3 regions of the Fictibacillus enclensis genome follow, and region 1 is predicted to be linked to each of the others. Evidence: a T-box and tRNA genes for the amino acid it is inferred to sense, from the RefSeq annotation. Region 1 holds a T-box; the other regions hold tRNA genes.
What was found. The T-box of region 1 lies ahead of leuS (leucine--tRNA ligase). A T-box ahead of a tRNA ligase gene usually reads a tRNA of that ligase, here a tRNA-Leu.
Positions count from the first base shown of each region.

Region 1 (10,252 bases):
CTCAACTTCGATTTTCCAATCTATATGGTTCATGTTATGATTCACCTTTCTTCTGGATATATATGTATGTTTCACCATTTCCGGATGGTACATCCTGATCATGATCAAAACCTTCTTCTATTTTAGCCGATTGAGTCGAAAAGGTGAAAATTTTATAAAATTGTTCGGAAAAGAGCCGACTTGTTTGCTTTTTTCAAAAAAATGAAGTATAATATCGCGTAAATAGGAGGTGTGGTTGTTATATTCGTACAAATGAATGCCTGTTTTTGCAACTGAAACAGTGGCCATTCTATGCTGCAAAGCCGCCAATCATCCGAGATATAGAGAAACATGATACTTAAGATCATGGCCAAGCAGCGAAGAACCAGAAAGTGGAGTCTTCGCTTTTTATGTTCATTCTCGTATTTAAAGAAAACTTAAACAATTCATCATAATAAATTAAAGAACTGCCACTATAATTTATTATGAACAACAATACTGTATAGGGAGTGGTTTTTTGAGTCCTTCAACTAACCGTATGTTGAACCGTGTAAAATCCATGTATCTTTTTATCAAAAAGAAAGGGACTGTTACAACACGAGAATTGGTTGAAGAATTTGGAACTACGCAGCGTACGATCCAAAGAGACTTAAATGTTTTGGCGTATAACAACCTGGTGACAAGCCCCAGCCGCGGATTGTGGCAGGCAACTTCTAAAAAAGTAAAAGTTTCTTAAGCAAGAAAAGATTTTCTTGCTTCCATAAGTTAACCCCTGCCTCGCATTGGACAGGGGTTTTTGTTTTCTGATTTAAAACAGTGGCTGGATTTCATCCTTTGTATTCACCAGATGATCTTTGAGTTCAGGTTCTACAATCCATTTCTCCTCTGCCCAGTGAGGTTCTCCTGCAATAGGCAAATACTTGTTGCCTTCTCCCATCAGCTTTGACCAAAAGCCTTCGGTCATTTCAAGAGCCACTGCTTTCTTGGCAATGGTATCAAAGATCAGATCATGAATTTTCCCGATTTTATCTCCTTCAGTGGTTTCCACGGTCCATCCCTTAAATATGGTGGATTCCAAACATTCTTCCGGTTCATCCAATTGGCGTTCGTTCCCTTGATAGACGATATCCTCATCCAATGAAACAATTTCATGCCAAGGAATATAATACGTTTCTTTGATCCTTGTTTTTGTGGTAACAGGATAGCCTGTTCCGCTTATTGGTGTACTCTGTGAGCCAATCCCGCTTGTCGCTGCCTGCATGTCCAGGACACTCCTGTCTACAGCATCAAATGACTTATCATTTCCCGGGTCCGCAGGCACGGCTTCTTCAAACGTAAGGTAGCACAGTGAAAAGTCATATTTATTTAGAAGAATGCCATTTAATTCAATATTATCTTCATTCGCTTCGGCATGCCGTACTTTTTTATCGAGTAAATCTGTTCCTTTTATTAGCATGAAACATTCCTCCTTTTGGAGGCTTTACCCCAATATCAGTCAGAAAAAACCTTTCCATCCTGCAGTTTGTTTAATTCATCATCCGTCAGCTCTCTGTATTCCCCCAATTTCAATCCCTTATCAAGGTCAAGTCCCCCCATCCGGATTCGTTTCAGGTAGGTTACTTTTTTTCCGACCGCCTCAAACATCCTTTTCACCTGATGAAATTTGCCTTCGGTAATCGTAAGCCGGATTTCGGAATGTTCTCCTGATTGAAGAATGACAAGAGTTCCTGGCTTGGTGTGATAGCCATCCTCAAGCGTTACACCTTGTTTAAACGCATCCACATCTTCTTGCGTAACACAGCCGTCTATTTTTGCAAAATAGGTTTTAGGTACATGCTTTTTTGGGGATAAAAGCGAGTGGGACAATTGTCCGTCATTCGTAAGTATGAGCAGCCCTTCTGTATCTTTATCCAGCCGCCCTACTGGAAATGGAGAAAGAATCCTGTCTTTCTCTTCCAGAAGATCAATTACCGTCTGCAGAGCATGATCCTCCGTTGCAGAAATGACTCCCGGCGGCTTGTTCATCATCAGATAGATGGTTTCCTGATAAACCACTTCCTCACCATGAACGGTAACCTTCTGCACGTTCGGATCCACTTTTGTTTTGCTGTCTTTTACAACCGCTTCATCCACTTTAATAACACCTGATTTCAATAATTGCTTTACTTCTTTCCGGCTTCCAAAGCCCATATTGGCTAACAATTTATCAATACGCATCATGGCGCGACCTCATTTCTGTTCATAAGTATATTTTCCTATATAATTTCAAAATTTTGCTTTATAATTATGAAACGCGGGTATTTTAGTACTATAGGAGGAGATTATGTGATGAAGCGGAAAATTGGCCTGCTGGCTACTGCCAGAAAAAAACTGCACCATCCCGCAACTGCGATCGAATTATACATAAGCCCACTGTTTGTAAAATCGGTTCATTATGCCAAGGAACATTACGATGCGTTTTATTTTTACAGTGCAAAAGAAGGGTTTCTCACTCAGGATGAGCGGATTGAGCCCTATAATGTTTCCATCAAAAATTTTTCATCGAAGGAAAAGCAGGAATGGGCAAGAAAGGTCATCGATGAACTGCTCACGCATGAAAAACCGGAAGAAACCACGGTTTTCCTCCATGGCGGCTGGGTATATCGGGAACATCTCCAGCCTGCACTCACCCGTGCGGGATACCAATTTGAGGTTCCCCTGCAAGGATACAGCATTGGCAACCAGTTAAAGTGGTATGATGAACAAAACGAAGCTTCAAAGTGAATCCGGCGTTTTACACGCGATTTGCCAAGCCATCATTGCAGAAAGAAGGTCCTTTCAAAGGACCTTCTTTTTATGTGGCTTTTTGATTTTTTCGTTTCAGGAACTTGAATCTCTGGCCAAGCACAAGGCCAATCAGCCCCGAACGGTAAGAGAGGAAGAAATAAACAAGTCCTCCCGAAATAATGCCTGCAGTGAGCACCACTACGCCTCTTGCTTTTGTATACACGCCATCAAAAGAGTGTTCGATCGGCGCTTTTACGAGGTAAACGACAAGGGCCATTGCCAAACCAAAAGCAAGGATCAAGATGGAACGGCGAATGACCCACTTATATGAAAATTCACCGTATTTCTTAATAACATACAGGTTGATTAAAATCGAAACCGTATAGCCAATATTAGTGGCAATGATGGAGCCGATCCCCTGCCACAAAAGAACGAGGGGAATGTTCAATGACAACTTAAACAGTATTCCTACAAGCATGCTGAAAAGCGCAAATTTTTGGCGGTTAAGCCCCTGCATAATGGCTGCTGTTACAGTGAACATGGCAAACCAGATGCCAGACAAGGAATACCACTCGAGAATCTGTCCTCCCAGCTTGATGTCCCCCAGGGTAAAGAGAGTTCCATACGCCGGATAAGCTAAAACCGAAAGCCCGATGGCCGCCGGCACCGTCAGGAACAAGGTGATTTGGAAGGACTGGGTGATCTGTTTGTTCAAGGTTTCTCTGTCATCTTCAGTATAAGACTTCGTGATCACCGGGATCAGCGTCAGCGCAAAGGCGGTGGCAAGCGACACCGGAATCATGACCAGCTGGTGGGAAGTCTGGGTTACCATCGCAAACACGGCTTCTGCTTTTTTTAAGCTGTACCCCGCATTTTGCAGTGTACTGACCACGGTAAACTGATCAATATTTTTATAAAGCGGAATGGCAAGTCCAACCGCTACAAATGGAACGGCATACGAGACGATTTCCTTATAGATCGCAGGCAGCGACACCGTGGACTCCACCTTTGATTCTGCATACAGTTTTTTCAGATACGGCCGTCTGCGGTTCCAGTACCAGAGCAGAACAAGCAAACCGCCGACTGCACCGACAGTTGCCGCAAACGTAGCCAGTCCCACAGCGGTTGTTAAATCACCATGCATCACTTTAATGACAATATAGCTGGCAATCAAAATAAACAAAATACGGACAATCTGTTCAATGACCTGCGAAACCGCCGTAGGTCCCATGGATTGAAATCCTTGAAAATATCCCCTGATCAAACTCATGGAAGGAACAAAAATCAAGGCGGTGCTTACCATTCGGATGACAAACGTGATATCCTCGACCGAATTTCCGACACCATCATGTTTTCCCAGGATATTTGAAGCCAGGCCGGGAGCCATTAAGTACAGAATAAGAAAAGCCATACAGCCGGTGGCCGTCATAATCCAAAGTCCCGATTTTAATAATCTTCTTCCGGTTTCATAGTCACCGAGCGTATTGTACTTCGATACGAACTTTGAAACCGCCAGCGGAACTCCCATCGTTGCGATGCTTAATAGCACCGTATAGGGATTATAGGCATACCCATATAACGCAAGCCCCTTCGTGCCGACAAGCGCATTGAAAGGGATAATGTATAGCATTCCGATAAACTTTGAAAAAAATGTTGCTGCTGTTAAAATTAACGTTCCTCGCAATAACCGAGACATGAATCCATCTCCTACTATTAAATGCTGCAACCAGGCAATTTTTATGTGTTCTCTTAAAACAACATTAGTATTGTAACACAAGCAATCAAATGAAACAGAATTTTTAATTTGATAAAATTTGTGGTATCTTTTTGAATGTATCAAATGAACGTGTTTTGAAGACCTGGTTGAAAAGCCAGGCAGAAAAGGAAGCAGGTGCAAAAATGAAATATGATGTGGTTGTCATCGGCGGAGGGCCTTCAGGACTTATGGCCTCAGTCGCAGCAGCATCAAAGGGCAGAAAAGTGCTGCTCATCGATAAAGGGGACAAGCTTGGCAGAAAGCTGGCTATTTCAGGCGGAGGACGGTGCAACGTCACCAACAGGCTGCCCATTGAGGAAATCATTAAACACATTCCCGGAAACGGGCGTTTTTTATACAGTGCGTTTTCCATCTTTAATAACGAGAATATCATTTCTTTTTTTGAGGGACTGGGCATAGCGTTAAAAGAAGAAGACAATGGAAGAATGTTTCCTGTCAGCAATAAGGCCGGCGATGTGGTTGCGGCATTGTTACAGAGAATTGAATCCCTCGGTGTGAAAATCTGGACCAACTCTCCCGTCGAAACCATTAACTATACCGAAGAGGCGGTAAAAGAAATCGTTTTGAAAAACGGCACCATCATTCCCGCCAAGTCAGTGATCATTGCCGTCGGAGGAAAATCGGTACCGCATACAGGATCAACCGGAGATGGCTATGCCTGGGCAAAAAAAGCCGGTCACACCATCACCGAACTTTATCCGACTGAGGTTCCCATCACCTCTTCTGAACCTTTTATTAAATCAAAAACTTTGCAGGGCCTTTCACTGCGCCAGGCGGAGCTGTCTGTCTGGAATCCAAAGGGCAAGCTGATCAAATCACATAAAGGGGATATGATCTTTACCCACTTCGGCATTTCAGGACCCGCTGTTCTCAGGTCCAGCCAATATGTAGTAAAAGCTCTCAAAAAATTTAATACGAAAACCATTTCGATGAGTGTTGATGCCTTTCCTGACCTGAACGAGGAAGAACTGTTTCAACAAGTAAACAACCTATTGAAAAATGATCCGAAAAAGGCCATTAAGAATGTCTTAAAAGGGTTGGTTCCCGAACGGTATCTTTTGTTTTTGCTGGAAAAAGCAGAAATCCCGCTTGAGATAACGGGTGAGCATCTGAACAAGCAAAGTCTTCGCAAGTTCACTTCACTCCTTAAACGTTTTCCATTGGAAGTTAACGGAACACTCTCCATTGAAAAAGCCTTTGTTACTGGCGGAGGCGTATCGATTAAGGAAATCGAGCCAAAAAGTATGGCTTCCAAAAAGAAAAAGGGATTGTATTTCTGTGGAGAAGTACTCGACCTTCACGGGTATACCGGAGGATACAACATTACTGTTGCTTTTGTTACCGGGCACCTGGCGGGAACGAACGCCGCCGTGTTATAAAATCAGTAAGGCTGAGAGGAAGTGAAAACACTTGCCTCTCAGCCTTTTTGTTTACTCGCTATAGATTACCAGGATGGAATAGGAGTATATGGTCGGTTCCTCTTCTGCTCTCAGACTGTCACTGATAGAAACCTGGTACTTAACATCTTTGATTTTGGATTCAGGAATATTCTCCAGAAAAGCATTAACCGCTTCTTCCAGGTCTTCTTCATGTTCTTCATCAAATAATTTGATCTTTAACATACCCCACCTCCTGTCTAAGTAATTCCCTCCCGGTTTCGTCGAATCCTTTGTAAAAATCCCACTAGTTTTGCAGTTTAAAACAATCCATAAAAAAACCCGGCTGCGCATTTTGACAGCCAGGTCTTAATTTATTCGGAATCTCTTTCATAAGCCAGCATGCCGCCGACCATGTTTTTTACTTTATATCCATGATCCTGAAGGAAGTAAGATACGTTCACACTTCGATTCCCGGAACGGCAGATGATGATATGCTCTTCGTCCGGATTTATCTCATCCAATCGATCAGGGATCTCCATCATCTTGATGTGTTTCGCTTCAGGAATCTTTCCCGCAGCGATTTCCTCATCCTCACGAACATCAATGAGGGAGATGGCCTCACCCTTTTTCAGCTTAGCTTTCACCTCTTCAGGAGTAATCGTTTCAATATGATCTGTCAATTCATTTCACCTCTTTGCGGATTAATTGGCAACGATATTCACGAGCTTGCCTGGAACTGCAATGACTTTGCGGACTGTTTTCCCTTCAATGCTGCTTTGAACCGCGTCACTGTCCATTGCTGCCTGCTCCATGTCTTCCCGTGTAATGTCAGCTGGTACGCTGAGCTTAGCTTTTACTTTACCGTTTATCTGTACTACAATCTCGACCTCTTTATCCACCAATTTGGCTTCATCCCATACCGGCCAAGCTTCATAGGCAATGGTTCCGCTGTGGCCAAGCTTTTCCCAAAGCTCTTCCGTGATGTGTGGAGCAATTGGAGAAAGAAGCTTCACAAAGCCTTCCATCGCGTACTTCGGAAGAACCTTTTGCTTGTTGGCTTCGTTCACGAACACCATCAATTGAGAAATACCAGTGTTAAACCGAAGTCCTTCAAAGTCCTCCGTTATCTTTTTCACGGTCTGATGATAAACCCGCTCAAAGGTATCTGTTCCCTGCTCCTCTGTGATTGCAGGATTAAGCTCTCCGTTATCTGCGACAAACAGGCGCCACACACGGTCAAGGAAACGGCGGGATCCGTCAAGCCCCGTCGTGCTCCATGCGATAGAGGCATCGAGCGGTCCCATGAACATCTCGTACATACGGAGAGTATCTGCACCGTGCGAGGCGACGATTTCATCCGGGTTCACTACATTGCCTTTGGACTTGCTCATTTTTTCATTGTTCTCGCCAAGAATCATTCCCTGGTTGAACAACCGCTGAAACGGCTCTTTTGTCGAAACAATGCCAAGATCATAAAGCACCTTATGCCAAAAACGGGCATAGAGCAAGTGAAGAACCGCATGTTCTGCACCGCCGATATAAATATCAACCGGCAGCCAGTGCTGAATTTTCTTAGGATCGGCAATCATTTCGCTGTTTTTTGGATCGATGTACCTTAAATAGTACCAGCAGCTTCCTGCCCATTGCGGCATTGTATTGGTTTCGCGGCGTCCTTTTTTGCCGGTTTCTGGATCCACTACATTCACCCATTCTGATACGTTGGCGAGCGGGGATTCTCCTGTACCTGATGGCTTGATTTCTTCCACCACAGGCAGTTGCAAAGGAAGTTCTTCTTCAGGAACGTGAGTCATTGTTCCGTCTTCCCACAGAATGATCGGGATCGGCTCACCCCAATAGCGCTGGCGGGAGAACAGCCAGTCACGCAAACGGTACGTGATTTTCTTTTCGCCCTTTTTATTTTCTTCGAGCCAGCTGTTGATTTTATTGATGGCTTCCTCTTTATCCAGACCGTCCAGGAAGTTGGAATTCACATGCTTTCCGTCGCCGGCATAAGCTTCTTTGCTCACATCTCCGCCTTCTACAACCTCGATGATCGGCAATTCAAATTTCATCGCAAATTCATGATCGCGCTCGTCATGTCCCGGTACGGCCATAATGGCACCCGTGCCATAAGTCGCCAGCACATAGTCGGCGATCCAGATTGGCACCCGTTTGCCATTAACTGGATTGACCGCATAAGCACCGGTAAAGACACCTGTTTTTTCCTTGGAAAGCTCGGTGCGTTCAAGGTCAGACTTAGTAGCCACTTCATTTTTGTATTGCTCGACAGCCTGCTTTTGGGCTTCTGTAGTAATCTCATTGACATATGCATGCTCAGGAGCAAGCACAAGATAGGTCGCTCCGAACAAGGTGTCCGGACGTGTTGTAAACACGGTTACTTGCTTGTCATATCCGTCAATTTCAAAATGAACTTCAGCACCTTCCGAACGGCCGATCCAGTTGCGCTGCATTTCTTTCAGACTTTCCGGCCAATCCAGCTCTTCCAAATCTTCAAGAAGGCGATCGGCATAGGCTGTAATCTTCAGCATCCACTGTCTCATCGGTTTCCTGACAACCGGATGGCCTCCGCGTTCGCTTTTTCCATCGATGACTTCTTCGTTCGCAAGGACTGTCCCCAGTGCCTCACACCAGTTCACAGGTACTTCGTCAACATACGCCAATCCTTTTTTATACAGCTGGATAAAAATCCATTGGGTCCACTTGTAATACTCCGGATCAGTCGTGTTGACTTCACGGTCCCAGTCATAGGAGAAGCCAAGTTCTTTGATCTGTCTGCGGAAGGTATTTATGTTCTTTTCGGTGAACTCAGCCGGATCATTTCCTGTATCAAGTGCATACTGCTCGGCCGGCAAGCCGAATGCGTCCCACCCCATAGGGTGCAGTACATTGTAATCCTGCATACGCTTCATGCGTGAAAGGATGTCAGTGGCTGTATAGCCTTCCGGATGACCAACGTGAAGTCCGGCACCGGACGGATAAGGAAACATATCCAGGGCGTAAAATTTCTTTTTTGAGTAATCCTCTTCGGTCTTAAATGTTTTTTTGTTTTCCCAATATTGCTGCCATTTCGGCTCGATCTTTCGATGATCGTAATGCATACTGTCTTTTCCTCCCTGTTACTATCATTCACCCTTTAAAGTAATAAAGACAAAATAAAAAACCTTCCGCCCCTAAAACTCATTCAGGGACGAAAGGTTGTGTATACTTATTAACCTGCCGCGGTACCACCCACATTAGCGTGCAAACGTGCCACGCTCTCTCATTGGACCCTTAACGCGGGTTGCACGACAGAAGCTACAAATGTTCACTTCCGCAACTACAAGGCGAGTTCAAAAAGGTTTGGGGTTGACTTGCACCATCCGTCAACTCTCTGCTTCCTTCTGCTTTTTTACTAGTCCTTATCATCGTAATTTACCATATTTAACTTGTATTGTATGAATACCAAAGCAAATTGTCAAGTGTAGCTTAGCCCTATTTTCCTAGTTATATACCAGATTCAAAGAAAGGACGAATCCAGTTATCCACCGTATTGGCGACAGCAGGCACGATGGTATTGAAAATCGGATAGATGGTGTAACGGTCGAGCGGTGTTAAAACGAGAACCAGGAAAATGATGACCCCAAAATGCTCATATTTCATCATTTTCGCCCGGACTCTATCCGGTGCCAGGTCCTCGAGAACGCGATAGCCGTCAAGCGGCGGGACCGGAAGCAAGTTAAATACAAACAGCAAGACATTTAAATAGACAAGCATGTTGATCAGCCGGTCGATAAAATCAATTCCCTTTTCCGACACACCGTCCACGACACCCGTTGTAAAAAGTGAATAAAAAACAATGATGCCAATAACAGCGATCAATATATTGCTCAGCGGCCCGGCAATCGAAACAAGAATGCCATATAAGTGAGGGCGCTTGAAGTTCCGGCGGTCAACCGGAACAGGCCTCGCCCATCCAAAGCCGGCAATCAGCAAGAGAATGGTGCCGATGGGATCAAGATGGGCAATCGGCGAAAGGGTAAGCCGGCCCTGGTTCTTTGCTGTCGGATCACCGCATAGATAAGCGGTAAATGCGTGGGCAAATTCATGAATGGTAAATGCAATAACCAATGAAATGATGACAAACGGCAGTTCCTGAAAATTAAAAGCCATGAAATTTTCCATTCAACTCTCCTTATTTCAAACGGTCTTTTTCTGCGAAAGATCGCGGACAGCAATCTTTCTGTCGTACAATTGCGTAAGTGCCATGCTAATCAGGTACAAACCAAAAATGACACTAAAAACAGCATTCATTCCCCAGGTGTCTGCGAGAATGCCGCCAAATGATGGCCCG
Region 1 covers NZ_CP126109.1:3,413,106-3,423,357, forward strand. Annotated here, with positions in the region: gene pepV (dipeptidase PepV) at 1-33, opposite strand, end outside; gene QNH15_RS17870 (DeoR family transcriptional regulator) at 497-715, shown strand; gene QNH15_RS17875 (PRC-barrel domain-containing protein) at 788-1,435, opposite strand; gene QNH15_RS17880 (pseudouridine synthase) at 1,471-2,199, opposite strand; gene QNH15_RS17885 (DUF6884 domain-containing protein) at 2,308-2,742, shown strand; gene QNH15_RS17890 (putative polysaccharide biosynthesis protein) at 2,813-4,441, opposite strand; gene QNH15_RS17895 (BaiN/RdsA family NAD(P)/FAD-dependent oxidoreductase) at 4,645-5,901, shown strand; gene QNH15_RS17900 (sporulation protein Cse60) at 5,953-6,144, opposite strand; gene QNH15_RS17905 (rhodanese-like domain-containing protein) at 6,273-6,581, opposite strand; gene leuS (leucine--tRNA ligase) at 6,603-9,020, opposite strand; T-box leader at 9,103-9,336, opposite strand; gene QNH15_RS17915 (site-2 protease family protein) at 9,406-10,083, opposite strand; gene QNH15_RS17920 (MDR family MFS transporter) at 10,099-10,252, opposite strand, start outside.

Region 2 (10,252 bases), 2.5 Mb from region 1:
TGGAGACCCTGACAAGAACACGGTTTTGGTGTTCGTCGGAAGGGACGAAACGACCTCGAGGATATGGTTCATGAAGCTGGACGTTATCAGTAAGTTTGGATGAAGTTATCTAGTTTTGAGGGAATATGCCTCAAAAACAAAAGGTTTGTCAGCGACAAGAGATTCAAGGAAGCAAAACGACGACTCTCCGGAGTGTACTTACCGTACATGAGGAAGAGGAGGAGTGAAGCTGACGAAGCAAATCGCCGTTGATCACAAACCGATATATGTCTGGTGGCAATAGCGAAGAGGTCACACCCGTTCCCATACCGAACACGGAAGTTAAGCTCTTCAGCGCCGATGGTAGTTGGGGGCTTCCCCCTGTTAGAGTAGGACGTTGCCGGGCATATATATTATTCCACAGTAGCTCAGTGGTAGAGCTATCGGCTGTTAACCGATCGGTCGTAGGTTCGAGTCCTACCTGTGGAGCCATTATATGGAGAGCTGTCCGAGTGGCCGAAGGAGCACGATTGGAAATCGTGTATACGTTAACCGCGTATCAAGGGTTCAAATCCCTTGCTCTCCGCCATAATTACTTAACATACGGCCCGTTGGTCAAGCGGTTAAGACACCGCCCTTTCACGGCGGTAACACGGGTTCGAATCCCGTACGGGTCACCAAGTTTTTTCATGAAAATGAAAACAACCATGTTTTTTTCGAAGAAAAAAACTTATACATATAAACCTTTCGGAGGATTAGCTCAGCTGGGAGAGCACCTGCCTTACAAGCAGGGGGTCGGCGGTTCGAACCCGTCATCCTCCACCATTTTATCTTAATATATTGATTATCATCGCGGGGTGGAGCAACGAGCGCTACAGCACGATTAAGCTGCGAGTAAACTCGACGCATACACTTCAAAGAAAATACTGGTAGAGGAAGAGTTCCTCATACTCGGACACATCGTCCGTAACCTTAATATCATCGCGGGGTGGAGCAGTCTGGTAGCTCGTTGGGCTCATAACCCAAAGGTCGCAGGTTCAAATCCTGTCCCCGCAACCAAATGGACTCGTGGTGTAGCGGTTAACATGCCTGCCTGTCACGCAGGAGATCGCCGGTTCGATCCCGGTCGGGTCCGCCATTTTATCTTTAATAAGAAGTTTTGGCTCGATAGCTCAGTCGGTAGAGCAGAGGACTGAAAATCCTCGTGTCGGCGGTTCGATTCCGTCTCGAGCCACCATTTTTGGCGCCGGTTTAGCTCAATTGGTAGAGCAACTGACTTGTAATCAGTAGGTTGGGGGTTCAAGTCCTCTAGCCGGCACCACTATCCTTTTTGTTCAAAGTGTAAGAAATTTCCTCTTGAAGAATACATGGATATGTATTAAAATAGGTTTTGTCTCTCATGGAGGGGTAGCGAAGTGGCTAAACGCGGCGGACTGTAAATCCGCTCCTTTGGGTTCGGCGGTTCGAATCCGTCCCCCTCCACCATCTAATTTTTAGCACATTTATTTTGATTTAGGGGCATAGTTTAAAGGTAGAACGAAGGTCTCCAAAACCTTTGGTGTGGGTTCGATTCCTACTGCCCCTGCCATATGGCGATCGTGGCGAAGTGGTTAACGCACCGGATTGTGGTTCCGGCATTCGTGGGTTCGATTCCCATCGGTCGCCCCATATGATTGGGCTATAGCCAAGTGGTAAGGCAACGGACTTTGACTCCGTCATTCGTAGGTTCGAATCCTGCTAGCCCAGCCATATATGCGGAAGTAGTTCAGTGGTAGAATACAACCTTGCCAAGGTTGGGGTCGCGGGTTCGAATCCCGTCTTCCGCTCCAATTATATGATCTTTAAATGGCGGCATAGCCAAGTGGTAAGGCCAGGGTCTGCAAAACCCTTATCCACCGGTTCGAATCCGGTTGCCGCCTCCACTACATACCACCCAGCCGGGGTGGTGGAATTGGCAGACACACAGGACTTAAAATCCTGCGGTAGGTGACTACCGTGCCGGTTCGAGTCCGGCCCTCGGCACCAATTAAATACACTGCCAGCTTTACTTTTCACATGCCGGTGTGGCGGAATTGGCAGACGCGCACGACTCAAAATCGTGTTCCTTCGGGAGTGTCGGTTCGACCCCGACCACCGGTACCATTACATAACTATCAAAGACTTCTTACATTTGTAAGGAGTCTTTTTTGCTTAAATGGACAATCTTCTTACCTCACATATGCCGTCTCCCATCTTTCATTGTTTGAATGTACTGGTTGTAAACGAATTTGAAAGAGTGATCGATGGTTGATGAATAAGAAACAACATAAATATGTTTGCCCTAAGCCAGCCAACTTTCACGTTCTCCATTACATTGGACCAGCAATATCCAATCGGAACAATAGGGGCAGAAACGACAATCAGTGGAACAGAGTGTTTCAATATTTGCGGACCTTTATGTTCTTGATTTCATAAAAAGTAATGGAAGGTTGTCATATTTTTAATACACGCTGACTATATTGGTATCAAGGCAGTTGTAGGTTTTAGCGCAGGACTTCGTTTTAAATGAAGTCCTGCGCTTTTTTTATTGGATGAGATAGGATTCAGAGGAACCGCCGTTGATTTGAACAAACATTTTCTCGATCGCTGATAGCAGTTTTTGGGCCTCATCGTCCGCCATGGAGGGTCTGAGGTAAACGAGCTGGAGGGCATTTTTGACCTGTTCTCCTGTCATGGTGCGTTTGGAATCGACGATAGGGCTTCCAAATGCGCCGTTTTCGTCTGCTGACAGAAGTTTCCCTTCCATGTTCATTAAACGACCGTTTAACCCTTCATATTGATCTCCAGGAGCTCCTATTTTAATTTCAACGTCTCCATGGACCCCATCTGCATTATAAATCCCTAAAGGTATACCATATTGAAGGGAAAAGAAGTTATTTACGTCAACGGCCGAATTGACCAGTGCTACGTCCTTGCCGCCATATACACGGCGCAGGAGAGCTTCAGAGGAAGGTCTGTAGCGGGACGGATCCATGGAAAGCTTTTTGAAGACCTGACGCCATTCCTGTATACCCGGGTGGTCGGCCGCAGCCTTTTCAAGAGCATCTAGTTTCAGGGATTCAAGAAATAATTGGAATCTGCCTTTTAGCATTTGCGGTGATTCTTCAATCACGATATCATGATATAGTATTACGCCCATTTTAAAGGAAGGAACAAGCTTTTTTATGTCCTCTGCCAGTTTAATCATCAACTTTTCACCCTTATCTTATAGCTGTATTTTATAGTTAGTTTACCATAGATGAAATCATCCATTTAAGGAGAAAGGAGGTGCAGTCATGACAGGCGCCCAGTTAAAAGAAGAACTCCTTGCATATAGTAAATCAATTGGTATCGACAAGATTGGGTTTGCTGCCGCGGATGTCTTTGCGGAACTGAAGGAAAGGCTTAAGGAACAGCAGAACCACGGATACCAATCTGGATTCGAAGAAAAAGATATCGAGAAACGGACGAATCCCCAGCTGCTGCTTGAGGGAGCGAACACCATCATCTCGATTGCTCTTGCTTATCCTTCCAGGATGAAAGATGCTCCACAAAGTACAAGGGAAGCGAGAAGAGGAATATTTTGCAGAGCTTCCTGGGGTGTGGATTACCATCATATTTTGCGTGAGAAATTAAGGCTGCTGGAAGCATTTATCGCTGAAAAAGCCCCGTATGCCCGTTCTGTGTCGATGGTGGATACCGGCGAACTGTCTGATCGTGCGGTGGCAGAAAGTGCCGGAATTGGCTGGAGCGGAAAAAATTGCGCAACCATTACGCCGGAGTTTGGTTCATATGTTTATTTGGGAGAGATGCTGACGACGGTTTATCTTCCGCCTGATACGCCCATCACAGACCAATGCGGAGATTGCAACATCTGTGTGGAGGCTTGTCCTACGGGCGCTCTCGTACAAGGGGGACAGCTCGATTCGAACAAATGCATCGCCTTTTTAACACAAACTAAGGATTTTCTTCCTGATCAATATCGTGAAAAGATCGGCAACCGGTTGTATGGTTGTGATACATGCCAAACGGTCTGCCCTAAAAATAAAGGAAAAGATTTTCACCTTCATCCCGAAATGGAGCCGGATCCTGAAATTGCAAAACCTTTATTAAAGCCGCTACTGAAGATGAGCAACCGGGAATTCAAGGAGAAGTTCGGCCATGTGTCTGGTTCCTGGAGGGGGAAAAAGCCGATTCAACGAAATGCCATCATTGCGCTTGCCCATTTTAAGGATACCAGTGCTGTCGGAGATTTGGCGCAGCTCATGAAGGAGGACCAAAGGCCCGTTATTCGCGGAACCGCTGCCTGGGCACTCGGTAAAATAGGCTCAGAGGCGGCGGAAAACGAGCTTATTTCGGCGAAAGAACAAGAAAATGACGGAAATGTGGCAGCTGAGATCAACAAAGGCCTTCAAATGATTCAAAATCAAGGCATACACTAATCGCATCGCAACTGCATGTCCGTTAGTATAGAAACCAAGAAAATAAAAGAAGGGATTTTTATGTGTAATATCAAAACCTTATTCTCTTACGAGGAAATGGATAGCCCCATTGGCCCCCTGACTGTGATCACTACACAAAACGGCATTTGCCGGATTGACTTTGGGAGCCTTGAAGAAAATTTACCATCCCTTCAATCCTGGATGTCAAAGCACTATCTTAAGGGGGAACTGATCCATTCACCGGAAGAACTCAAACCGGCTGTTGATCAGCTTGCGAGTTATTTCAGCGGGAATCTCCAACAGTTTACTATTCCTTTGGATTTATATGGCACTCCTTTTCAGATTAAAGTGTGGGAGGAGCTTAAGGGAATTCCCTATGGTGCCACATGTTCCTATAAAGACATTGCTCAAGGAATTGGTGCACCCAAAGCAGTAAGAGCTGTAGGCAGTGCAAACAATAAAAATCCAGTTCCGATCATTATTCCTTGTCATCGTGTGGTAGGGAGCAATGGTGCCCTGGTCGGTTACGGCGGGGGTCTGGATAAAAAAGAGCTTCTTTTAAACATCGAGCTTCAAAACTTTATACCTAAGTCTTCCTGAACCGTTTATTATGACGGTTCTTTTTTTTTGGCTCTGATTCATATGGTAATAGTACGTTACTTTTGCAGCAGTGGAGGTGCCATATGAACTGGCTGGAACATCTCAAATTTTATGTCCAAAAGCTGACCGACTGGATGGTCAATGAGAACTGGAGTGATAGTGTTCAGCTTCCGATGGAGGAAAGGGAAAGCTTTGCAAGGAAAAAACAGGCACTGCATGAAAGGAATGCGGTTCTTGTCAATAATAATGTGGAGGCGCAGGTTCTCAGGCATTCGGTTTTTAATGATACGAGACAGGTGGATTATGTACTTCACTTCAGCAATTTAATCCGGCATGGATTCGATTTTTATGTTGAGGAGTGGATCCAGCAGAGGCGGGCTGTGTTTAAAGACGACGTGCTGATCAGCGACCAGCTGCTGAATCCTGAAGGGAAGCATAAAGAAAAAGTGAAGATCGAAAGGGAAACGGATCCGCCTCAACCGCGAAAGCATTCGTACGATCGGCTTGCAGCGGTACGGTATGCCGAGCGATGGTGGAATACCTACAATCCAGCTTACAAGTCATTTGATGTTGATTGTACAAACTATATCTCCCAGTGCCTTCATGCGGGGGGAGGCATTCCCATGGCCCATCACGGGACACGTTCCAAAGGGTGGTGGTTTAAGTATCATGACTGGAGCTACAGTTGGACAGTGGCCAACGCCATGCGGTGGTATTTAAGCGGATCAAAGGCAACCCTCCAGGCGAGGGAGAAATCCTCTGCGAGCCAGCTCATCCCGGGTGATGTTATTTGCTATGATTTTGACGGCGACGGTCACTGGCAGCATACCACCATTGTCGTGGGGAAGGATTCTTCGGGCGAGCCGCTGGTAAATGCCCATTCCACGGACAGCCGGATGAGGTATTGGAGGTATGAAGACTCTACGGCTTATACTCCGAAAATTAAATATAAGTTCTTTCATATTACGTAAAGTTCCACCTCAGGGCTAATTCTTCATAAAAGTGCTATAATAATGAAGATATTAGTATACGAGGTGAGAGTTTTGGGTTTACATGTAGTTCTTTATCAGCCACTGATCCCGGCGAATACAGGGAATATTGCCCGTACATGTGCGGGAACAGGCACTTCACTGCATCTGATCCGGCCGCTTGGCTTCTCAACGGATGACAAACAGCTAAAGCGTGCAGGTCTTGATTACTGGGAACATGTAAATGTTCATTACTATGATTCGCTGGAAGAACTGTTTGAACGGTTTCCGGAAGGATTGTTTTACTATATTACAAAGTTTGGAAAGCAGCGGTATACCGATATGGATTACAGCGCGCCGGCCAGGGATCACTTTTTTGTATTTGGCCGGGAGACAACCGGATTGCCGGATGAATTATTGAAGGCAAACGAGGAATATTGTTTCAGGCTGCCGATGAATGATAACATCCGGTCGCTGAACCTTTCCAATACAGCCGCCATCTTAATTTATGAAGCATTGCGCCAGCAAGGTTTTCCGGCGCTCACATAAGCTGCTGGTGAAATAAATAAAAAAACGTCCCGGGCTCGGGGCGTTTTTTTATATGTACTGATTATTTGGCTCCAGGATTATCATTGTATCCCGCAGTGAAAATGGCGGTCAAGAACGTAAGCATAACTCCTAATATCAGGATAAAACTCATGCGGTCTCCTCCTTTTGGTGTAATGGTTCCGTATCTTCCTTTATTATAACGAAACCGCTGTCATCGTACAACGGCAAACACAGCCACAAAAAGAAAAGACTATTTCTTCAACTCGTATCATACCCATACTAAAACCACTATCATTCATTAAATTCTGTGGCAATACGGCAATCCTGCGAAATTCATAAAACAAGTTGAATGATTGGGGACATCCTCGCATAAAGTAGATTAACAAACGAAGGATGCAAACACTACGCAAGGGGGTACACATGGATATTTTAGGTAAAATCCAATTGCACCGTGAAGAAGAGAGGCGTCTTGCCTGGGAAGGTACCTTCGGAGAATACCTTGAGATTTTAAAGGAACGTCCCTATGTCGCTCAGTCCGCTCATTCCCGAGTCTATAATATGATTAAAGATGCTGGAATAGAGGAAGTGAACGGAACCAAGAAGTATAACTTTTTTAACAACCAGATTTTTGGACTTGAAGATTCAATCGAGCGGCTGGTGGAGGAGTATTTCCATCCTGCAGCCAAACGGCTGGACGTGAGAAAAAGGATACTTTTGCTGATGGGGCCAGTTTCCGGAGGGAAATCCACCATTGTCACCATGCTTAAGAGGGGTCTGGAAGATTATTCGAAAACAGAGTCAGGGGCAGTCTATGCCATTAAAGGTTGTCCGATGCACGAAGATCCGCTGCACCTCATACCGCATCATTTGAGAGACGATTTTTACCGGGAATTCGGCATTCGAATTGAAGGCAACCTCTCCCCGTTGAACACTATGAGGCTTGAAAAGGAATATGGCAATTGCATTGAAGATGTAATAGTGGAGAGAGTCTTTTTTTCCGAGGATAAACGGACAGGGATTGGAACGTTCAGTCCGTCCGATCCGAAGTCACAGGATATTGCCGACTTAACCGGCAGCATTGATTTTTCCACCATTGCAGAGTTCGGTTCAGAATCGGATCCCCGCGCTTACCGCTTTGACGGAGAACTGAACAAAGCCAACCGGGGGATGATGGAATTCCAGGAAATGCTGAAGTGTGATGAAAAATTCCTCTGGCATCTCTTATCATTAACGCAGGAAGGCAACTTTAAAGCAGGACGTTTTGCCCTTATCTCGGCTGATGAGCTGATTGTGGCCCACACCAATGAATCGGAATACCGTTCGTTTATCGCCAACAAGAAAAATGAAGCTCTTCATTCGAGAATTATCGTAATGGGTGTCCCTTACAATCTGAGGGTTTCGGAAGAAGAACGCATTTATGAAAAAATGATTAAAGAAAGTGACATGTCCCATGTTCATATTGCTCCTCATGCGCTTCGGGTGGCGGCCATTTTCTCGGTACTTACCCGCTTGATGGATTCCAAGAAGCAGGGCATGGACCTCATCAAGAAAATGAGGCTGTATGATGGTGAAATCGTGGAAGGTTATAATCATATTGATCTCGAAGATCTTCAAAAAGAATTTGCCGATGAAGGCATGAGCGGCATTGATCCGCGGTATGTCATCAACCGGATTTCGTCTGCCATCATCCGCAAAGAGATAACTTCCATCAACGCACTGGATGTGCTCAGATCGATGAAGGATGGACTGGATCATCATGCGTCCATTACGAAAGAGGATAAAGAACGCTTTATTAACTTTATCTCTCTTGCCCGAAAAGAATATGACGAGATTGCCAAGAAAGAGGTTCAAAAAGCATTTGTTTATTCTTATGAGGAGTCTGCCAAGACACTGATGGACAATTACCTCGACAACGTTGAAGCTTATTGCAACAAAAACAAGCTGAGAGATCCGCTCACAGGTGAAGAAATGAGCCCGGATGAAAAACTCATGCGATCCATTGAGGAGCAAATCGGGATCTCTGAAAATGCCAAGAAAGCCTTCAGGGAAGAAATATTGATCCGAATATCAGCGTATGCCAGAAAAGGAAAGAAATTCGATTATAATTCTCATGAACGGTTAAGAGAAGCGATTCAGAAAAAGCTGTTTGCTGACCTAAAAGACGTGGTAAAGATTACAACATCCTCAAAAACACCGGATGAAGCACAACTGAAAAAGGTGAATGAAGTAATCGCCCGTCTCGTGGATGAGCATGGGTATAATACGACATCAGCGAATGAACTCCTGAGATATGTAGGAAGCCTGTTAAACCGGTAACTGTAAAAAACGCATCCCTTTGTAAAAATGGGATGCGTTTTTTTATCTTTAAAAAGGTTGTGAGCAGAACACATTACACATAAGAATAAAAACCAAACAGGAGGAGAATACCTTGTAATATGATAAACTATAGTGGTAAATTAATACTATACGCTAACAAAAAGGAAGTGAAAGGATGAGTTCCAGGGAGAAGAGCAGCCAATTATGGGATTGGATCAAAGCCATTGGAATTGCACTTATTCTAGCGTTGCTAATAAAAAACTTTTTATTTGAGCAGTACGTTGTTTATGGAGAATCAATGATGCCTACGATCGAAAACGGGAACAGGCTGATTGTAAATAAATTAGGCTACAATATAGGTGAACCTAAGCGATTTGATTTAATCGTGTTTCATGCAAATTCGCAGGAGGATTACATCAAGCGGGTAATCGGTATGCCGGGAGAGCACATCGAGTATGTAAACGATCATCTTTTTATCAACGGCAAACAGGTGGATGAACCTTACTTGGATGATTATAAAAAACAGGTGACCAACGGGAACCTGACGGGAGATTTTACGCTGGAAGAAGTCACCGGGAAAAAGGTGATCCCGAAAGGAAAGGTTTTTGTAATGGGAGACAACCGGCTTCATAGCATTGACAGCCGGCACATCGGGCTGGTTGATGAAAGCAAAATCGTCGGGGAAGTGAACCTGCGTTATTGGCCGATGGAGGAATTGAAAGTCATAAAGTAGTTTATTGACGAGGAGTATTGGGAATAGTGGAGGCAAGAGGTGATGGTTATGTCCAGAGAACAGGATTATATCGATAAACCAAAAAACAGCTCCATGACACCAAATTTAAAAGAAATGAAAGAGCATGGAAAAGTGATGGAACACATGTCCACCAACGAAAATGTGAAAAAAAGCGGAAAAATGCCTGATCCGGATCAATATGAGGATGAAGAAGCAAAAAAAGATAAATAATCGTTGCGAAAAACCTGCTCTGGGATGACCTGGACAGGTTTTTTTGCGGAATTTGTTTGGAAATTCAAAATATCTATTTACTAATGAGAATCAATCTCATATAATGAGATTAAAATACTGATAATAATTATCATTCTCTCAGAGGTGCTATATATGGTATTAACGGACATTAAAGCTGGCGGAAAAGCAAAAATCACCAATACGGAACATGTGAATGTACTGGTACGAAGAAGATTGCTTGACTTGGGTATCATGGAAGGAACGGAAATCAGCATTAAACGAATCCTCCCTTTTGGAGGTCCGTTTGCGGTGGAAGCCGGCGGACAGTGGGTGGGCATTCGCAGAAGTGAAGCCAAATTGATCCAGGTGTGCCATTCATGATTGAAATCGCACTTGCCGGAAATCCGAATACCGGA
Region 2 covers NZ_CP126109.1:825,127-835,378, forward strand. Annotated here, with positions in the region: rRNA gene rrf (5S ribosomal RNA) at 270-385, shown strand; tRNA gene QNH15_RS04390 (tRNA-Asn) at 397-471, shown strand; tRNA gene QNH15_RS04395 (tRNA-Ser) at 478-568, shown strand; tRNA gene QNH15_RS04400 (tRNA-Glu) at 585-659, shown strand; tRNA gene QNH15_RS04405 (tRNA-Val) at 729-804, shown strand; tRNA gene QNH15_RS04410 (tRNA-Met) at 962-1,038, shown strand; tRNA gene QNH15_RS04415 (tRNA-Asp) at 1,042-1,117, shown strand; tRNA gene QNH15_RS04420 (tRNA-Phe) at 1,141-1,216, shown strand; tRNA gene QNH15_RS04425 (tRNA-Thr) at 1,225-1,300, shown strand; tRNA gene QNH15_RS04430 (tRNA-Tyr) at 1,381-1,464, shown strand; tRNA gene QNH15_RS04435 (tRNA-Trp) at 1,494-1,567, shown strand; tRNA gene QNH15_RS04440 (tRNA-His) at 1,572-1,647, shown strand; tRNA gene QNH15_RS04445 (tRNA-Gln) at 1,654-1,728, shown strand; tRNA gene QNH15_RS04450 (tRNA-Gly) at 1,734-1,808, shown strand; tRNA gene QNH15_RS04455 (tRNA-Cys) at 1,827-1,901, shown strand; tRNA gene QNH15_RS04460 (tRNA-Leu) at 1,916-2,004, shown strand; tRNA gene QNH15_RS04465 (tRNA-Leu) at 2,037-2,121, shown strand; gene QNH15_RS04470 (B3/B4 domain-containing protein) at 2,543-3,205, opposite strand; gene queG (tRNA epoxyqueuosine(34) reductase QueG) at 3,294-4,439, shown strand; gene QNH15_RS04480 (methylated-DNA--[protein]-cysteine S-methyltransferase) at 4,500-5,039, shown strand; gene QNH15_RS04485 (amidase domain-containing protein) at 5,123-6,010, shown strand; gene trmL (tRNA (uridine(34)/cytosine(34)/5-carboxymethylaminomethyluridine(34)-2'-O)-methyltransferase TrmL) at 6,083-6,556, shown strand; gene QNH15_RS04495 (PrkA family serine protein kinase) at 6,977-8,872, shown strand; gene lepB (signal peptidase I) at 9,048-9,605, shown strand; gene QNH15_RS04505 (hypothetical protein) at 9,654-9,836, shown strand; gene QNH15_RS04510 (FeoA family protein) at 9,990-10,217, shown strand; gene feoB (ferrous iron transport protein B) at 10,214-10,252, shown strand, end outside.
Region 2: it encodes a tRNA-Leu, which carries the amino acid that the T-box ahead of leuS (leucine--tRNA ligase) is inferred to sense. The anticodon was not compared.

Region 3 (10,252 bases), 1.9 Mb from region 1:
AATATGATATCGCCTCGGGAATCGGCTGCTTACCTCGGAACTCTTTCTCAAAAATTAATTGATGACGCTACCTGCCTCGTAGGAAAAGTGTCGCATGCATAAGCACATTGGAGGCCTTGATGGACCTCTCTGCCGGGTTGCCTCGGCTTTTTTTTTGGTTTTACATCCGACCAAGCGCCCTTCAAAGGGTGCTTTTTTATATGGGATTCATTGATCAATTTTCGTTAAAACATCGGGAAAGTGTTAAACTAAAAGGGTATACCCGTAATTTTTACGGATTCGAAAGGGGTACTTCTATTGGAAAAAACAATAGAGTTGGATCAAGGATTTACTGAAATTGCGAAAGAATTGGGCATCAAACAAAAACAAGTGGCAAACGTGATTGAGTTATTGAAGGACGGCAACACGGTGCCTTTCATTGCCAGGTATCGTAAGGAGCTGACAGGCGGCCTGGATGAAGTTCAAATTAAAGATATTATGGATAGCTGGCAATACACAGAAAATTTAAAGGAACGTAAAGAAGAAGTTCTGCGCCTGATTGGAGAGCAGGGAAAGCTGACCGATGAACTGGCGGATTCCATATCAAGCGCCAAAAAACTGCAGGAAATCGAAGACCTTTATCGCCCATACAAACAAAAGCGAAGAACCCGGGCGACGGTAGCCAAGGAAAAGGGGCTTGAAGCGCTGGCTGAATGGCTCATGAGCCAGCCGTGGCAAGGCGATGTCCTGGCAAAGGCGAAAGAGTTCCTGTCCGAGGAAAAAGAGGTACATACACCTGAAGAAGCACTCGCGGGTGCGCAGGATATACTAGCCGAGCAGATTTCAGACGATGCGGCGATTCGATCGTGGATCCGAGACCTTACGTTTAAGGAAGGACAGCTGCAAACGTCTTTAAAGAAAAACGGAGAAGACGAAAAAAAGGTCTACGAAATGTATTATGAGTACAGTGAACCGGTTGGCAAAATCGTGCCTCACCGTATTCTTGCCATCAACCGCGGCGAAAAAGAAGACGTTCTGAAGGTGGAAGTGGAAGCACCTGCTGAAAAAATTATTCAGCGGCTGAACCGGACGGTAATCAAGAAATCGGAATCTCCCGCTGCACCTTATTTACAAGAGGCGATTGAGGACAGCTACCGAAGGCTGATTGCTTCTTCCATCGAACGAGACATTCGGAACGAACTGACCGATAAGGGTGAGGAACAGGCCATTCACATCTTTTCTGAAAACCTGAGGAACCTGCTTCTTCAATCTCCGCTAAAAGGCCGTATGGTTTTAGGGGTGGATCCTGCTTACCGAACGGGCTGCAAGCTTGGTGTTGTGGATGAAACGGGGAAAATGCTTCATATTCAGACCATTTATCCAACACCGCCAAGATCGGAAGTGCAAAAGTCCGAAGCGGTCGTCAAAGGCCTGATTGATACTTACGGTATCAATGTCATTGCCATTGGAAACGGAACAGCTTCCAGGGAAACCGAACAATTTATCGTCGATACCATTAAAGGTTTAAAGGAGCCGGTTTCCTATATTATCGTCAATGAAGCAGGAGCCAGTGTATATTCCGCTTCAGGAATCGCCAGGGAAGAGTTTCCTGACCTTCAGGTGGAGGAGCGAAGTGCCATTTCCATAGTACGAAGACTGCAGGATCCGCTGGCTGAACTGGTGAAAATTGACCCGAAATCGGTTGGAGTCGGACAATATCAGCATGATGTATCGCAAAAACGATTGAACGAATCCCTGACCTTTGTTGTGGAAACCGCAGTAAACCAGGTAGGCGTCAACGTGAATACAGCTTCTTCTTCCTTGCTTCAGTATGTAGCCGGCTTGTCCAAGACCGTTGCGCAAAATATTGTAAAAGCGAGAGAAGAAAAAGGGAAGTTTGAAAAACGCGAAGAACTGAAGAAGATTCCGCGCCTCGGTGCGAAAACGTACGAGCAATGTATCGGATTTCTAAGAATTCCGGACGGGAAAAATCCGCTCGACCAAACGGCCATTCACCCGGAGAGCTATAAAGAAACGCTGTTGCTTTTAAAAGAAATGAACAGTGAGGTAGCAGAAATCGGCACAGATAGCCTGAAAGACAAGCTGAAATTGATCGATGTGGAAGCAATGGCGGCGCAACTCAATATTGGGGTGCCCACTCTTCATGACATCGTGGACGGACTGCTTCGTCCAAACCGGGATGTGCGGGAAGAGCTTTCAAAGCCCCTGCTGAAAACCGATGTCCTTAAGCTCGAAGACCTTAAACAAGGAATGGAGCTGGAAGGAACGGTGCGAAATGTCGTTGATTTTGGCGCTTTTGTGGATATTGGCGTGAAACAGGACGGCCTTGTTCATATCTCCAAGCTGGCCAAGCGCTTTGTGAAGCACCCCATGGATGTGGTTAGCGTTGGGCAGGTTGTTACCGTTTGGGTGGATAGCGTGGATCTCAATAAAGGAAGAGTGGCTCTTACCATGCTGCCTCCGGAGGCGCAGTAATATCCAATCAAAAAGTTTCTGTTTGTCAGGGAAGACTTTTACTTTCGGTGTTGTTATTTTTTTGATTATAAAAAAACCAGCATTGATTTAATAAACGGATTTGATAACGGTCTTTTTGAAAATAAGCTTTTCTGAGTTGTTTCTTAAACCATGTGGGCATAGACAAAACCTCCGCGTATTTAAGCGTGATTTAGTCTATGTCTCATGGCTTGTTGATGTGACCAACTTTTTGTTCTATAGAAGGAGAAAGGATAGGAAAGAAAATGGATCAAAGGGAACTTCAATTGCTCGTGGAGCAGGTATCAAATGATTATTTTCACAAACCCTTCCGGCATAATGCCCGTTTCAACGGCCGTTTACGGACAACCGGCGGCAGGTATTTACTCAGGTCCCATGATATAGAGATCAACCCTAAGCAGATGACACAGTTTGGGATGCAGGCATTAGTGGGTATCATTAAGCATGAACTGTGCCATTATCATCTGCATATCGAGGGAAGGGGCTACCAGCACAAAGATCATGAATTTAAACAGCTGCTGAAAAAAGTGGGCGGTCTGAGATATTGTGAAGTCCTGCCGGGTACCCGAACAACCCAAGCTTATAAATACCTCTATATATGCACAGACTGTAAGCAGCAATACAAGCGGAAGCGCAAGGTTGACACAAGGAAATACGTGTGCGGAAAATGCCGGGGGAAATTGTTTTTTAAAAGTGATGAGAAAAGTGTTGACTAGGTGTTCAAATCTGTGTTAGATTAATAAAGTCGCTGAAAGACATCTTGCTGTTTACATAAACAAAATAAATGAAAAAAACAGTTGACTTTTTGAGAAAAAACAAGTATGATTTTAAATGTCTCAAAAACACATTCCACAGTAGCTCAGTGGTAGAGCTATCGGCTGTTAACCGATCGGTCGTAGGTTCGAGTCCTACCTGTGGAGCCATACAGAGAAGTACCCAAGTGGCTCAAGGGGCTCCCCTGCTAAGGGAGTAGGTCGCTAACGCGGCGCGAGGGTTCGAATCCCTTCTTCTCTGCCAGTTTTTATCGGCCCGTTGGTCAAGCGGTTAAGACACCGCCCTTTCACGGCGGTAACACGGGTTCGAATCCCGTACGGGTCACCAAGTATATTTCGGAAGAAAAGAACCAAGTATTTTTCGGAAGAAAAAACGGACAAGCTGTTTTATTAAAATGGGCTCGTGGTGTAGCGGTTAACATGCCTGCCTGTCACGCAGGAGATCGCCGGTTCGATCCCGGTCGGGCCCGCCATTTTACTTAAAACCAACATTTAAATAAGAAATGCATCATGATTATTGGGCTATAGCCAAGTGGTAAGGCAACGGACTTTGACTCCGTCATTCGTAGGTTCGAATCCTGCTAGCCCAGCCATCTTCATGAGCCATTAGCTCAGTTGGTAGAGCATCTGACTTTTAATCAGAGGGTCGAAGGTTCGAGTCCTTCATGGCTCACCATTTACACATCATGCGGGTGTGGCGGAATTGGCAGACGCGCTAGACTTAGGATCTAGTGTCTTTACGGCGTGGGGGTTCGAGTCCCTTCACCCGCACCATTTTTTCAAAAATGTACTTATAACTTTAACTGCTTTGCGGTCGTGGCGGAATGGCAGACGCGCTAGCTTGAGGGGCTAGTGGGGGCAACCCCGTGGAGGTTCGAGTCCTCTCGACCGCACCAATAGCTTCTCATATATAACATAAAACCCATCAAGAATAATACGCGCCCTTAGCTCAGCTGGATAGAGTGTTTGACTACGAATCAAAAGGTCGGGAGTTCGAATCTCTCAGGGCGCGCCATAACGGGAAGTGGCTCAGCTTGGTAGAGCACCTGGTTTGGGACCAGGGGGTCGCAGGTTCAAATCCTGTCTTCCCGACCATCTTTTCAATGCGGGTGTAGTTTAGTGGTAAAACAAGAGCCTTCCAAGCTCTGGTCGTGAGTTCGATTCTCATCACCCGCTCCATTTTATTTTTGGGCCTATAGCTCAGCTGGTTAGAGCGCACGCCTGATAAGCGTGAGGTCGATGGTTCGAGTCCATTTAGGCCCACCATTTTTAAGGGCAATGCACTTGACATTCGCTCTGACAATGGATATAATAATTAAGCTACGCAAATGATGTAGCGATTAAATGTTCTTTGAAAACCAAACAAAAGCCAGAGTAAGTCAGGGATTTTACAATCCCATCAATTTCTTATTTTTAAACTTTAAGAGCTATATCAAACACTTTATTGGAGAGTTTGATCCTGGCTCAGGATGAACGCTGGCGGCGTGCCTAATACATGCAAGTCGAGCGAATGACGAGGAGCTTGCTCCTCTGATTTAGCGGCGGACGGGTGAGTAACACGTGGGTAACCTGCCTGTAAGACGGGGATAACTCCGGGAAACCGGAGCTAATACCGGATGATAACGAGAAGCGCCTGCTTCTTTTTTGAAAGTCGGTTTCGGCTGACGCTTACAGATGGGCCCGCGGCGCATTAGCTAGTTGGTGAGGTAACGGCTCACCAAGGCGACGATGCGTAGCCGACCTGAGAGGGTGATCGGCCACACTGGGACTGAGACACGGCCCAGACTCCTACGGGAGGCAGCAGTAGGGAATCTTCGGCAATGGACGAAAGTCTGACCGAGCAACGCCGCGTGAGCGATGAAGGCCTTCGGGTCGTAAAGCTCTGTTGTCAGAGAAGAACAAGTACCGGAGTAACTGCCGGTACCTTGACGGTACCTGACCAGAAAGCCACGGCTAACTACGTGCCAGCAGCCGCGGTAATACGTAGGTGGCAAGCGTTATCCGGAATTATTGGGCGTAAAGCGCGCGCAGGCGGTCTTTTAAGTCTGATGTGAAAGCCCACGGCTCAACCGTGGAGGGTCATTGGAAACTGGGAGACTTGAGTGCAGGAGAGAAAAGTGGAATTCCACGTGTAGCGGTGAAATGCGTAGAGATGTGGAGGAACACCAGTGGCGAAGGCGGCTTTTTGGCCTGTAACTGACGCTGAGGCGCGAAAGCGTGGGGAGCAAACAGGATTAGATACCCTGGTAGTCCACGCCGTAAACGATGAGTGCTAGGTGTTGGGGGGTTCCACCCTCAGTGCTGACGTTAACACATTAAGCACTCCGCCTGGGGAGTACGGCCGCAAGGCTGAAACTCAAAGGAATTGACGGGGGCCCGCACAAGCAGTGGAGCATGTGGTTTAATTCGAAGCAACGCGAAGAACCTTACCAGGTCTTGACATCCTCTGACCACTTGAGAGATCAAGCTTTCCCCTTCGGGGGACAGAGTGACAGGTGGTGCATGGTTGTCGTCAGCTCGTGTCGTGAGATGTTGGGTTAAGTCCCGCAACGAGCGCAACCCTTGACCTTAGTTGCCAGCATTCAGTTGGGCACTCTAAGGTGACTGCCGGTGACAAACCGGAGGAAGGTGGGGATGACGTCAAATCATCATGCCCCTTATGACCTGGGCTACACACGTGCTACAATGGGTGGTACAAAGGGTTGCGAAGCCGCGAGGCCGAGCCAATCCCAAAAAGCCACTCTCAGTTCGGATTGTAGGCTGCAACTCGCCTACATGAAGCCGGAATTGCTAGTAATCGCGGATCAGCATGCCGCGGTGAATACGTTCCCGGGCCTTGTACACACCGCCCGTCACACCACGAGAGTTTGTAACACCCGAAGTCGGTGGGGTAACCTTTTGGAGCCAGCCGCCGAAGGTGGGACAGATGATTGGGGTGAAGTCGTAACAAGGTAGCCGTATCGGAAGGTGCGGCTGGATCACCTCCTTTCTATGGAGACATGAGCACTCAGGTGCCTCATGAATCTTACTCTGAGCTTTTGTTTGGTTTTGAAAGAACATCGTTTCTTTCAATTCATAATAAGGTTACACATTTGTTGTGGCCATGTTCCTTGAAAACTAGATAACGAAACATCCAAACAAGCCAACTAATTCATTAGTTGTGCGCTGATTTAGTACTATTTTTAACGATCTTACGATCGTGTTAAAGGTTAAGCTAGAAAGGGCGCACGGTGGATGCCTTGGCACTAGGAGCCGAAGAAGGACGGGACGAACACCGATATGCCTCGGGGAGCTGTAAGTAAGCGTTGATCCGGGGATTTCCGAATGGGGGAACCCACCATCCGTAATGGGATGGTATCCATATCTGAATACATAGGATATGAGAAGGCAGACCCGGGGAACTGAAACATCTAAGTACCCGGAGGAAGAGAAAGCAAATGCGATTTCCTGAGTAGCGGCGAGCGAAACGGAAACAGCCCAAACCAGAGGGCTTGCCCTCTGGGGTTGTAGGACACTCTACATGGAGTTACAAAGGAACGGGGTAGATGAAGCGGTCTGGAAAGGCCGGCCAAAGAAGGTAACAGCCCTGTAGTTGAAACTTCGTTCCCTCCTGAGTGGATCCTGAGTACGGCGGGACACGTGAAACCCCGTCGGAATCCGGGAGGACCATCTCCCAAGGCTAAATACTCCCTAGTGACCGATAGTGAACCAGTACCGTGAGGGAAAGGTGAAAAGCACCCCGGAAGGGGAGTGAAAGAGATCCTGAAACCGTGTGCCTACAAGTAGTTGGAGCCCATTAACGGGTGACAGCGTGCCTTTTGTAGAATGAACCGGCGAGTTACGATAACGTGCAAGGTTAAGCCGAGAAGGCGGAGCCGCAGCGAAAGCGAGTCTGAATAGGGCGCCATAGTACGTTGTCGTAGACCCGAAACCGTGTGATCTACCCATGTCCAGGGTGAAGTTCAGGTAACACTGAATGGAGGCCCGAACCCACGCACGTTGAAAAGTGCGGGGATGAGGTGTGGGTAGGGGTGAAATGCCAATCGAACACGGAGATAGCTGGTTCTCCCCGAAATAGCTTTAGGGCTAGCCTCGCGGCTAGAGTCCTGGAGGTAGAGCACTGATTGGACTAGGGGCCCCCACAGGGTTACCGAATTCAGTCAAACTCCGAATGCCAGAGACTTATCCGCGGGAGTCAGACTGCGAGTGATAAGATCCGTAGTCAAGAGGGAAACAGCCCAGACCATCAGCTAAGGTCCCAAAGTATACGTTAAGTGGGAAAGGATGTGGAGTTGCCCAGACAACCAGGATGTTGGCTTAGAAGCAGCCACCATTTAAAGAGTGCGTAATAGCTCACTGGTCGAGTGACTCTGCGCCGAAAATGTACCGGGGCTAAACGTATCACCGAAGCTATGGATTGTACCGTCAGGTACAGTGGTAGGGGAGCGTTCGAAGTGCGGTGAAGTCAGACCGGAAGGACTGGTGGAGCGCTTTGAAGTGAGAATGCCGGTATGAGTAGCGAAAGACAAGTGAGAATCTTGTCCATCGAAAGCCTAAGGTTTCCTGAGGAAGGCTCGTCCGCTCAGGGTTAGTCGGGACCTAAGCCGAGGCCGAAAGGCGTAGGCGATGGCCAACAGGTTGAAATTCCTGTACCACCTCCTTTCCGTTTGAACGACGGGGGGACGCAGGAAGGTAGGGAGAGCGCGCGAATGGAAATGCGCGTCTAAGCAGTTAGGCTGATTGTGAGGCAAATCCCGCAATCGTGAAGGCTGAGCTGTGACGGCGAGGGAAATTACAGTACCGAAGTCCCTGATCCTACACTGCCAAGAAAAGCCTCTAGTGAGGAAAGAGGTGCCCGTACCGCAAACCGACACAGGTAGGCGAGGAGAGAATCCTAAGATGATCGGGAGAACTCTCGTTAAGGAACTCGGCAAAATGACCCCGTAACTTCGGGAGAAGGGGTGCTCTGGTAGGGTTTATCGCCCGAGAGAGCCGCAGTGAATAGATCCAAGCGACTGTTTAGCAAAAACACAGGTCTCTGCGAAGCCGCAAGGCGAAGTATAGGGGCTGACACCTGCCCGGTGCTGGAAGGTTAAGAGGAGGGGTTATCCCTTAGGGGAGAAGCTCTGAATTGAAGCCCCAGTAAACGGCGGCCGTAACTATAACGGTCCTAAGGTAGCGAAATTCCTTGTCGGGTAAGTTCCGACCCGCACGAAAGGTGTAACGATTTGGATACTGTCTCAACGAGAGACCCGGTGAAATTATAGTACCTGTGAAGATGCAGGTTACCCGCGACAGGACGGAAAGACCCCATGGAGCTTTACTGCAGCTTGATATTGGATTTTGGTACAGTTTGTACAGGATAGGTAGGAGCCTGAGAAGTCGGAGCGCCAGCTTCGATGGAGGCGTCGGTGGGATACTACCCTGACTGTATTGAAATTCTAACCTGGAACCGTGATCCGGTTCGGAGACAGTGTCAGGTGGGCAGTTTGACTGGGGCGGTCGCCTCCTAAATCGTAACGGAGGCGCCCAAAGGTTCCCTCAGAATGGTTGGAAATCATTCGCAGAGTGTAAAGGCACAAGGGAGCTTGACTGCGAGACCTACAAGTCGAGCAGGGACGAAAGTCGGGCTTAGTGATCCGGTGGTTCCGCATGGAAGGGCCATCGCTCAACGGATAAAAGCTACCCTGGGGATAACAGGCTTATCTCCCCCAAGAGTCCACATCGACGGGGAGGTTTGGCACCTCGATGTCGGCTCATCGCATCCTGGGGCTGAAGTAGGTCCCAAGGGTTGGGCTGTTCGCCCATTAAAGCGGTACGCGAGCTGGGTTCAGAACGTCGTGAGACAGTTCGGTCCCTATCCGTCGCGGGCGCAGGAAATTTGAGAGGAGCTGTCCTTAGTACGAGAGGACCGGGATGGACACACCGCTGGTGTACCAGTTGTTCCGCCAGGGGCATAGCTGGGTAGCTACGTGTGGACGGGATAAGTGCTGAAAGCATCTAAGCATGAAGCCCCCCTCAAGATGAGATTTCCCATCACGTCAAGTGAGTAAGACCCCTTAGAGATGATGAGGTTGATAGGTCTGGTGTGGAAGCGTGGTGACACGTGGAGCTGACAGATACTAATCGGTCGAGGGCTTATCCTTAATTAAATCAGTAAGTTTGGATGAAGTTATCTAGTTTTGAGGGAATATGCCTCAAAAACATATGTCTGGTGGCAATAGCGAAGAGGTCACACCCGTTCCCATACCGAACACGGAAGTTAAGCTCTTCAGCGCCGATGGTAGTTGGGGGCTTCCCCCTGTTAGAGTAGGACGTTGCCGGGCAAATGAAAGCACTGCTGAGAAATCAGCGGTGCTTTTTTGTTTTGTCGAAAGATGAAAATGACGTGATATGCAAGTAAATCGTGTCGAACCGCAACTAAATTCCCGATCACCGCAACTAAATCATGTCGAAGCGCAAGTAAGAGAGGCCAACCCGCAACTAAATCATGTCGAACCGCAAGTAACGCCGCCACGAGGGGAACAAACAGGCCTCATCCCAGCTTCGCCCACACCGAAAATCCCTAAATAAGTCCTTTTTCTTTCCAAGTATCTTCTCCAAAGAGAGTAAACGGACCACAAACTTAATAAAAAAGCTCCTAATTAGTCCCTTACTATTCAAAAACCCCCTAATTAGTCTCCTTATTTTTTAAAAACCCACTAAAAAGGGAGGCAAAGTTGCCCCATCGTCTCCTGTATGTATCCAATTTTCTTTTTGGTTAATAAGCTGTATAATCATAGAGGTGGAGGCGAAAGAAACCCTTATTTATCAAGGGATAGGGCTATATCCTCATTAAATGAATGAGTTTGTCGAATTACATACTATATGATAGAATAAGCATGAAAGCGCTTTAATCAGACATCAGGGAGGACAACATGAAATGAAGCAACAAGAGGAACTTCATCGTGGATTGGAATCAAGACATATTACGCTAATGTCACTGG
Region 3 covers NZ_CP126109.1:223,592-233,843, forward strand. Annotated here, with positions in the region: gene QNH15_RS01290 (protein phosphatase 2C domain-containing protein) at 1-102, shown strand, start outside; gene QNH15_RS01295 (Tex family protein) at 298-2,475, shown strand; gene cmpA (cortex morphogenetic protein CmpA) at 2,501-2,635, opposite strand; gene QNH15_RS01305 (SprT family protein) at 2,739-3,209, shown strand; tRNA gene QNH15_RS01310 (tRNA-Asn) at 3,342-3,416, shown strand; tRNA gene QNH15_RS01315 (tRNA-Ser) at 3,420-3,510, shown strand; tRNA gene QNH15_RS01320 (tRNA-Glu) at 3,520-3,594, shown strand; tRNA gene QNH15_RS01325 (tRNA-Asp) at 3,664-3,739, shown strand; tRNA gene QNH15_RS01330 (tRNA-Gln) at 3,785-3,859, shown strand; tRNA gene QNH15_RS01335 (tRNA-Lys) at 3,867-3,942, shown strand; tRNA gene QNH15_RS01340 (tRNA-Leu) at 3,955-4,040, shown strand; tRNA gene QNH15_RS01345 (tRNA-Leu) at 4,077-4,162, shown strand; tRNA gene QNH15_RS01350 (tRNA-Arg) at 4,205-4,281, shown strand; tRNA gene QNH15_RS01355 (tRNA-Pro) at 4,285-4,361, shown strand; tRNA gene QNH15_RS01360 (tRNA-Gly) at 4,372-4,445, shown strand; tRNA gene QNH15_RS01365 (tRNA-Ile) at 4,456-4,532, shown strand; rRNA gene QNH15_RS01370 (16S ribosomal RNA) at 4,708-6,255, shown strand; rRNA gene QNH15_RS01375 (23S ribosomal RNA) at 6,474-9,412, shown strand; rRNA gene rrf (5S ribosomal RNA) at 9,477-9,592, shown strand; gene QNH15_RS01385 (amino acid permease) at 10,189-10,252, shown strand, end outside.
Region 3: it encodes a tRNA-Leu, which carries the amino acid that the T-box ahead of leuS (leucine--tRNA ligase) is inferred to sense. The anticodon was not compared.